Pelosinus sp. IPA-1: one gene and its partner. The protein of the gene in region 2 binds, or shares a complex with, the protein of the main gene of each other region. Links are inferred from orthologs where the notes say so. Each region holds a gene or a part of one and is shown on either strand. Other genes may lie near its edges.

The links. The genes of interacting proteins can lie anywhere in the genome.
Region 1: the proteins of trxA (region 2) and trxB are in contact, whole or in part, in a crystal structure (PDB 1F6M), measured with the Escherichia coli proteins. The link is inferred for Pelosinus sp. IPA-1 from one-to-one orthologs.

The regions. Positions count from the first base shown.
Region 1 is NZ_BSVC01000001.1:691,309-694,170, forward strand. It holds trxB (thioredoxin-disulfide reductase), read right to left. Parts: upstream 1,976-2,862; coding sequence 1,025-1,975; downstream 1-1,024. Other genes in the region: thiC (phosphomethylpyrimidine synthase ThiC), read left to right, coding at 1-541; trxA (thioredoxin), read right to left, coding at 694-1,017; QSJ81_RS03175 (TerC family protein), read left to right, coding at 2,227-2,862.
Region 2 is NZ_BSVC01000007.1:249,131-253,668, reverse strand. Bases 3-2,943 are described here. They hold trxA (thioredoxin), read right to left. Parts: upstream 1,665-2,943; coding sequence 1,341-1,664; downstream 3-1,340. Other genes in these bases: QSJ81_RS18240 (Nif3-like dinuclear metal center hexameric protein), read right to left, coding at 2,348-2,943; QSJ81_RS18255 (twin-arginine translocase TatA/TatE family subunit), read right to left, coding at 1,060-1,218; nirJ2 (putative heme d1 biosynthesis radical SAM protein NirJ2), read right to left, coding at 3-969. In the rest of the region: more of nirJ2, read right to left, coding at 1-2; more of QSJ81_RS18240, read right to left, coding at 2,944-3,466; QSJ81_RS18235 (tRNA (adenine(22)-N(1))-methyltransferase), read right to left, coding at 3,457-4,146. UniProt on the Escherichia coli protein: Participates in various redox reactions through the reversible oxidation of its active center dithiol to a disulfide and catalyzes dithiol-disulfide exchange reactions.

The sequences.
Region 1 (2,862 bases), on a different replicon or contig from region 2:
AAGAGCTTGGGCAAAAAATGTGCAAGTGATTGTTGAGGGGCCTGGTCATATGCCGCTAAATCAGATTACAGGTAATGTGATGTTGCAGAAGAAGTTGTGCCATGGTGCGCCTTTTTACGTCTTAGGACCCCTCGTTACAGACGTTGCACCTGGCTATGACCATATTACCAGTGCGATCGGAGGAGCGATTGCTGCTGCTGCTGGAGCCGATTTCCTATGCTATGTAACACCAGCAGAACATTTGCGTCTGCCAACGATGGAAGATATGAAGGAAGGTATCGTTGCTTCTAGAATCGCTGCTCATGCTGCTGATATTGCCAAAGGAGTGCCAGGGGCTAAGGAATGGGATAATCAGATGAGCCAAGCTCGTGCCGATATTGATTTTGATAAAATGATTGAACTATCCATTGATCCCGAAAAATCAGGAAGATATCGTAGAGAGTCATTACCTGAACATAGTGATACCTGCACCATGTGTGGCAAAATGTGCGCCATGAAAACTATGAAAAAAATATTAAATGGAGAAGAAGTAGACATTTAAATGAGTAAAAAGGAGGGTCTTTCACGAATGGTTCGTGAAAGACCCTCCTTTTTTCCAGGATCAGAAAGTATAACACTTTCTTGGTTCCAAGTAAGAACGACTAAGGCTTCTGCCTGCGTCCGAGGACTTGGCACAAGCCAAGTCTTTTCTTATTAATCTAGAAGTGCCTTAAGATGTTCTTCAATTTCTTCGCGACTTACCGCACCTCGAATGGTTTTCATAATATTGCCTGCTTTATAAAAATGGAGAGTAGGTATGCTCATTACATTAAATTGGTGAGTAAGACTGCGATTTTCAGAAGTATCTACCTTGCAAAACTTTATTTTTCCGTCATATTCTGCTGCCAACTCTTCAAATATAGGCATTAATCTTTTGCAGGGAATACATCTTGGGCCCCAAAAATCCAGCAATACTGGTAGTTGGCTTTTCAATACCTCTTGTTTGAAGTTTTCCTTAGTAATTTCAATAATCTCCATAAATTGATTACCTCCTTAAGTTGTTTTCCATAGACTCAGGAAAATATTCTTCTATATATTTTTCCGCATGGTAGGCGGCAATTGCTCCGTCGCTTACTGCGGTAACTACCTGTCGTAACAGCTTTTGCCTTACATCACCTACTGCGTAAACTCCTGGGATATTGGTGCGCATAAAATCATCTGTTTTGATATAACCTTCCTCTGTAAGTTCGATAAGGTTTCTTACAAAATGAGTATTTGGCTCATTCCCAACATAAATAAATACCCCGTCAATAGGTAGCTCGATTTTTTGCTCTGTTTCTAGGTTTTTTAGGATTACTTTTTTTACAGTTTCTTCGCCTAAAATTTCTTCGATCACCGTATTCCAGATAAGTTCTATCTTGGGATTTGACAATGCTCTTTCTTGAATAAGTTTTGTAGCACGCAAGGCGTTTCTTCTGTGGATGATAGTCACCTTATCAGCAAATCTTGTTAGATAACATGCTTCCTCCACTGCGGCGTTACCACCACCTACAACAACTATATTAGCGCCTTCAAAAAAAGCACCATCACAAGTAGCACAGTAAGAAACACCTCGTGACCGAAAAGTGTTTTCGCCAGGGCAATTCAGGTATCTTGGAGTGGCGCCGGTAGCAATAATTATTGTTTTACTAGCGAAAGTCCCTTTTGTGGTGTTAACAATATGGTATTTATCCATTGTCTCCAAGGAATGTACTTTAGCGATTAAATTCTTTGCCCCAAATCGTTGGGCTTGCTCTTCCATTTGCGTTGATAGTTCAAAGCCATTAATGCCTTGGGAAAATCCAGGATAGTTTTCAACTTCCTCAGTAGTAGCTACTTGCCCACCTATTCCTAGGCTTTCGATATATAGTGTATCTAACTTACTTCTGGCACTGTATAAGGCCGAGGTTAAGCCAGCAGGCCCAGCACCAATGATGATGACATCATAGGATTGCATGGAAAATCTCCTTTTTATATATTATTTTTGCTGGTTTAGTATGGTTGCAGAACCCTTTAAGTAATGAAAATAGTAATATTTTATAACAAGAAATCTACATGGTAATGCGTGGTATTGGAAATACTAGCAAGGGCACATGAGATACATAAAATTTTCTGTAAGGAATTTCTTAATATTATATTCAAGTAGTACGGTAAAGAAAACTTGTCACACTATAGTTTTAAATTCCACAGAAAAGGGTGGATCTTAGAATGGAATATGTCTTACTTTTACTCAGCATTATTATGATTAATCTTCTGCTTAGTGGTGATAACGCGCTGGTAATTGCGTTAGCGAGCCGCAACCTGCCAATCGAACAACAAAAAAAAGCAATGCTGTGGGGAAGTATTGGTGCGATTGTTCTCAGAGTTGCGTTAACTTTTATTGCGGTATTTATACTTAACATACCCTATTTACAAGCACTTGGTGGTTTTATGCTGCTTTGGATCGCAATCAAACTTGTGGCTGATCAAAAGGGACCTACTTTTTTAGAGGGCAAGAAAAATTTATGGGATACGATTAAGACGATCATAGCCGCAGACTTTGTCATGAGTCTTGATAATGTTATTGCTATCGCAGGCGTAGCAAAAGGGAAGATTAGTTTATTGATAATTGGACTAGCAATTAGCATTCCAATTATTGTGTGGGGAAGTAAGCTTGTGGGGATGCTGATTCGAAAATGGCCATCGGTCATACTAATCGGTGCATTTTTTTTAGGGTGGACAGCTGGTGAAATGATTTTCTCTGACAAAAGAATAGTTCTGGTAGTGAGTCAGTATTTGTGGATGGATAAAATTTTTTCTGGGATTTGTGGCTTGCTTGTTGTCTTTATTGGTAAAAGAATGAGA
Region 2 (4,538 bases):
ACACCATGGCTCTTCTGCCATATAATCTCCATCATAATAGTAATAAGCGCGAGCCCGGCAGCCACCACAAATACCATCATAGCCACAAGTTCCACAGCCGCCTTTTAATGTTTCGTGCCGTAATTTATTAAACATTTCACTATCTCGCCAAAGGATATCAAAATCAGTTTCACGAACATTTCCGATCTTAATCGGCAAATAAGGACAAGCTTGTACGTCACCGTTTGGCAGAATTACACAATAACCAGTACCCGCTAAACAGCCACGCGTAAATCGCATTGGTATATTACGTTCCTTAGCTATACGCATAAATTGAGGCGCACAGGTAGGTTTAAGTTCAATTGGTACCTCTTTTTGTTTCTCTAATATGCGTGTTAGCACTGCTTCATATTGCTCTGTTTTTAGTGTAGTATCTTCAATATCTTTTCCCCTGCCTGTGGGCACTAAGAAAAAGATATGATGAGCCATAGCTCCTATTTTGACCGCTAAATCAGTAATATCAGTAACTTCCTTTTCATTCCACGTAGTTATTGTTGTGTGAATTTGAAAGGGAAGCCCCACCTTCTTACAAGCCATCATTGCAGCAATTGTTTTATCCCAAGCACCTTCCGACTGCCGAAACTTGTCATGAATGTTTTTATCAGTGCTATCTAGACTAATCCCCGCTGCTCCAAGTCCAGCCTCTTTTAGTTTAATAGCTACTTCTTCAGTAATTAGAATTCCATTCGTACCAAGTACAGGCCTTAGGCCAATACTTTTAGCGTAGCGAATTAATTCGTAAATATCAGATCGCATTAATGGTTCGCCGCCACTTAAAATAATAATTTTAAAACCAGCGCGAGCCATTTCGTCTAATAATTTCTTACCTTCTTCCGTACTTAATTCATCTGTTCTTTTCGTTCCTGCATCACGATAACAATGAACACAGCTAATATTACAGGCCTGAGTAGTATTCCATGAAATGATCATATAGAACTCCTTCCGGGTTTGCTAATCTAAGTTACTACATTACTTGCTATAAAAAACAGACTTCCATTCTCTAGTTAATAATGACCTATCCTAGGATTTGCGATTATCGTCCTCATTGGTAACAGCCGTTTTGAAATTACTAATTCCCTTACCTATTGCCTTACCAATCTCCGGTAGTTTAGCTGGTCCAAATACAACTAAGGCAATTGCCAAAATAACCACTAATTCAGACATACTAAAATTAAACATGACCAACCCCCTTTATACTCATATTATCGCAAATTAATAGCCGTTAGACAATATAAATTTCTAAAATATAGAATAACATTAAAGGAAAGGCTTAGCCACGGCTAAGCCTTTCCTTATTAATTTTATATAACCTTATCGATAGCATCCATTAAATCTTTACGTGGACGATATCCTACAATGCGCTCGACCTCTACACCATCTTTAAATAATAATAAGGTTGGGATTCCCATCACATTATAGTTACTAGCAAGTTGTTGCTGCTCATCAACATTTACTTTCATAACTACTGCTTTTCCTTCATATTCTTGCCCTACAGCTTCTAATTCAGGGGCAACCATTTTACATGGCCCACACCAGGAAGCCCAAAAATCCACTAGTACAGGTTTATCCTTCTGCGATATTTTTTCTTTAAATTCATTTTCATCGGCAATATTCAATACGCTCATTATAAAACCTCCTACTTTTTATGATTCTTATTATTAACTATTGTTTAGATTTTAAATCATGCTTATTTGCTAGCTTATTTACATTTTAGAAAACATTTAATTAAAAGTCAATAGTTAGTAGATATTTAAACTCATTTTACTATTTATAGTATGTAATAACAATTATCAATTCAATCAATAAGGCTTTCCTGACATAAGACAAAAACCCTCTACATTCTAAGAATATAGAGGGTTTATTTACATAAGGCTGTGAGTGATCAATAAGCCGAGTTCTGTTCCGCTCACGCGGTGATGATCATCTATCTAGTCTGGCAGTTACCTGACAGCTCTAGCGACGCAACCCGGAAGGTTCAGCGGGCAGCTTCATCCCTTCCCTATTCGGTCTTGCTCCAGGTGGGGTTTACCTAGCCAGCCAGTCACCTGACTGCTGGTGCGCTCTTACCGCACCGTTCCATCCTTACCAGCATAAGCTGGCGGTTTACATTTCTATGGCACTTTCCCTAAGGTCGCCCTCGCTGGACGTTATCCAGCACCCTGCCCTATGGAGCTCGGACTTTCCTCGTATGCTTTATGGGCATCCGCGATCATCTTTCCTACTCACAACAACATTTCAATATCGACTGAGATAATATCATATCATAAATTATTTGTTAAGTCAATGAATTTTTGCGGTTAATTATTTTTTAATATCGTTGTAGAATATTTTTGTTGATTTTATCAACCTCGACAATAACCGACCATTTACCTTGATCGGCACAGGAAGTGAGAAATTCCTTTACATGAGACAATATAGGTTGCTCCGTGGCAAAATGGCCCGCATCAACAATACCAATACCACTTACTATAGCATTCTGGGCTTCATGGTATTTTACATCTCCGGTTACTAATACATCGGCTCCAGCAAATACCGCTTTATGCAATAGCCCAGCACCAGCACCCCCACATACGGCTACCTTCTTTATCAACTTATCACATGCTCCTGCTATATTTACAGAATCTACTCCTAATGATTTTTTCACCCGATCCGCAAAATCTGAAAACAACATAGGTATTTCGAGCTTACCTATACGACCTAATCCAAATTCTTTACCTGAATTCATTAGTTGATATAAATCATACGCAACTTCCTCATAGGGATGGGCTTTAATCATCGCTTTAATTACCCTACGACTAATTTTTTCGGGCATAACTGTTTCAATGCGGCTTTCTTCAACAGATTCTAACTTGCCATTATTACCAATGAATGGTTTTGCATCTTCTAAAGGTAAAAAAGTACCTATACCATTTGCCGAAAATGTGCAGTTACTATATTTTCCAATATGCCCAGCCCCAGCCGCTGCTAACGCTTCTCGCACCACTTCTACATGAGTTTGCGGCACAAACACTACTAATTTGCATAACTTTTCAGTGGAGTTTACTGCTAAGGGTTCAATATCCTGCAAACCTAAACAGGCAGCTAAAGCATCATTAACGCCCCCCTCCGCTGAATCAAGATTAGTATGAGCTGCGTAGACCCCTATATTTGCCTTAATCAGACTAGATAAAACTTGCCCTTGCGGCAAATCTGTTCGTATTGATGTAATGCTTTTGAATATAAGAGGGTGATGAGCAATGATGAGATCTACATTATCGAGTATCGCTTGCTCTACAACCTCCTTCGTAACATCTAAGGTAATTAGTATCTTATGGATTGTTTGGGATGGGCTCCCAACTAATAAACCTACATTATCCCAACTTTCAGCTAAATGCCTTGGCGCTAACTTATCCATTGCATCCATAATTACTTGACATTTTACAGACATCGCCGTTTAGCCTCCAATTGTTGTAATCTTTCGGTATATTCATGATACTTTTGGCTCTTTTTTGCATTATCACTGAGTGACATCTCCTGTAAGACGCGTTTAGTCTGAGCAATGAGTTGATCAATGTGTACAGATAGAAGTTCCGGTTTATCTCTCCACAGTTTTTCCCCAATGTCGTACATAATAGGTTCACAACTAGTTGCCCTCCCTGGTTCGGCCACAACTATTTCGTACAATCGCCCTTCCTCTTGGACCAATCTTTCGTCAACAACATCCCATTGGTTTTCATTTAACCAACGTCTCACAGTATTCGCAGCCACCATAGGCTGCAAAATTAAACGTTTAAGCGACTTAGTAACTTCAGGCTTTCCTGTTAGTATCTCAATAATTGTCTGACCACCCATACCAGCAATAATAACAACATCCACTTCTTCTGGAGAAAGCACTGTTATTCCATCACCTAAACGGACAGAAATTCGGTGCGTAAGCCCGAGGGCATCTACATGTTCTTTTGCTGCCTTCCAAGGCCCCAGATGAACGTCACCAGCTATTGCTGAAGTAACAATATGCCCTTGCACTAATTCAATAGGTAAATAAGCATGATCAGTACCAATATCTGCCACACGCGATCCCTCCGGCACCAATTCCGCCAACGCAGCTAATCTTCCAACAAGCTTCAATGCATTACACCTCATCCTTTATTTTCTTTCTGTTATTATACAAAAATAACTTACAACTAATCAATAAACAAACATTTCAACGACTAAAATAAAAAAGCACACAAAGGATCATAAACGACAGTCAATCCCTTTGTGCAGCAATACAATATTCTTCCTTAGTAGTTGGAGCACATACTTATAAAAAAAGACTTGGCTTGTACCAAGTCATAAAGCTGCAGGCAAAAGCCTTAGTTACTTTACTTAGAATCGAAAAAATTGTAATAAGTTCTCTAATCCGTAAAAAAATGCAAAGCATATGCTGCTTTGCATTTCATTTTTAAATGGTGGGCGATGACAGGATCGAACTGCCGACATCCTGCTTGTAAGGCAGGCGCTCTCCCAGCTGAGCTAAT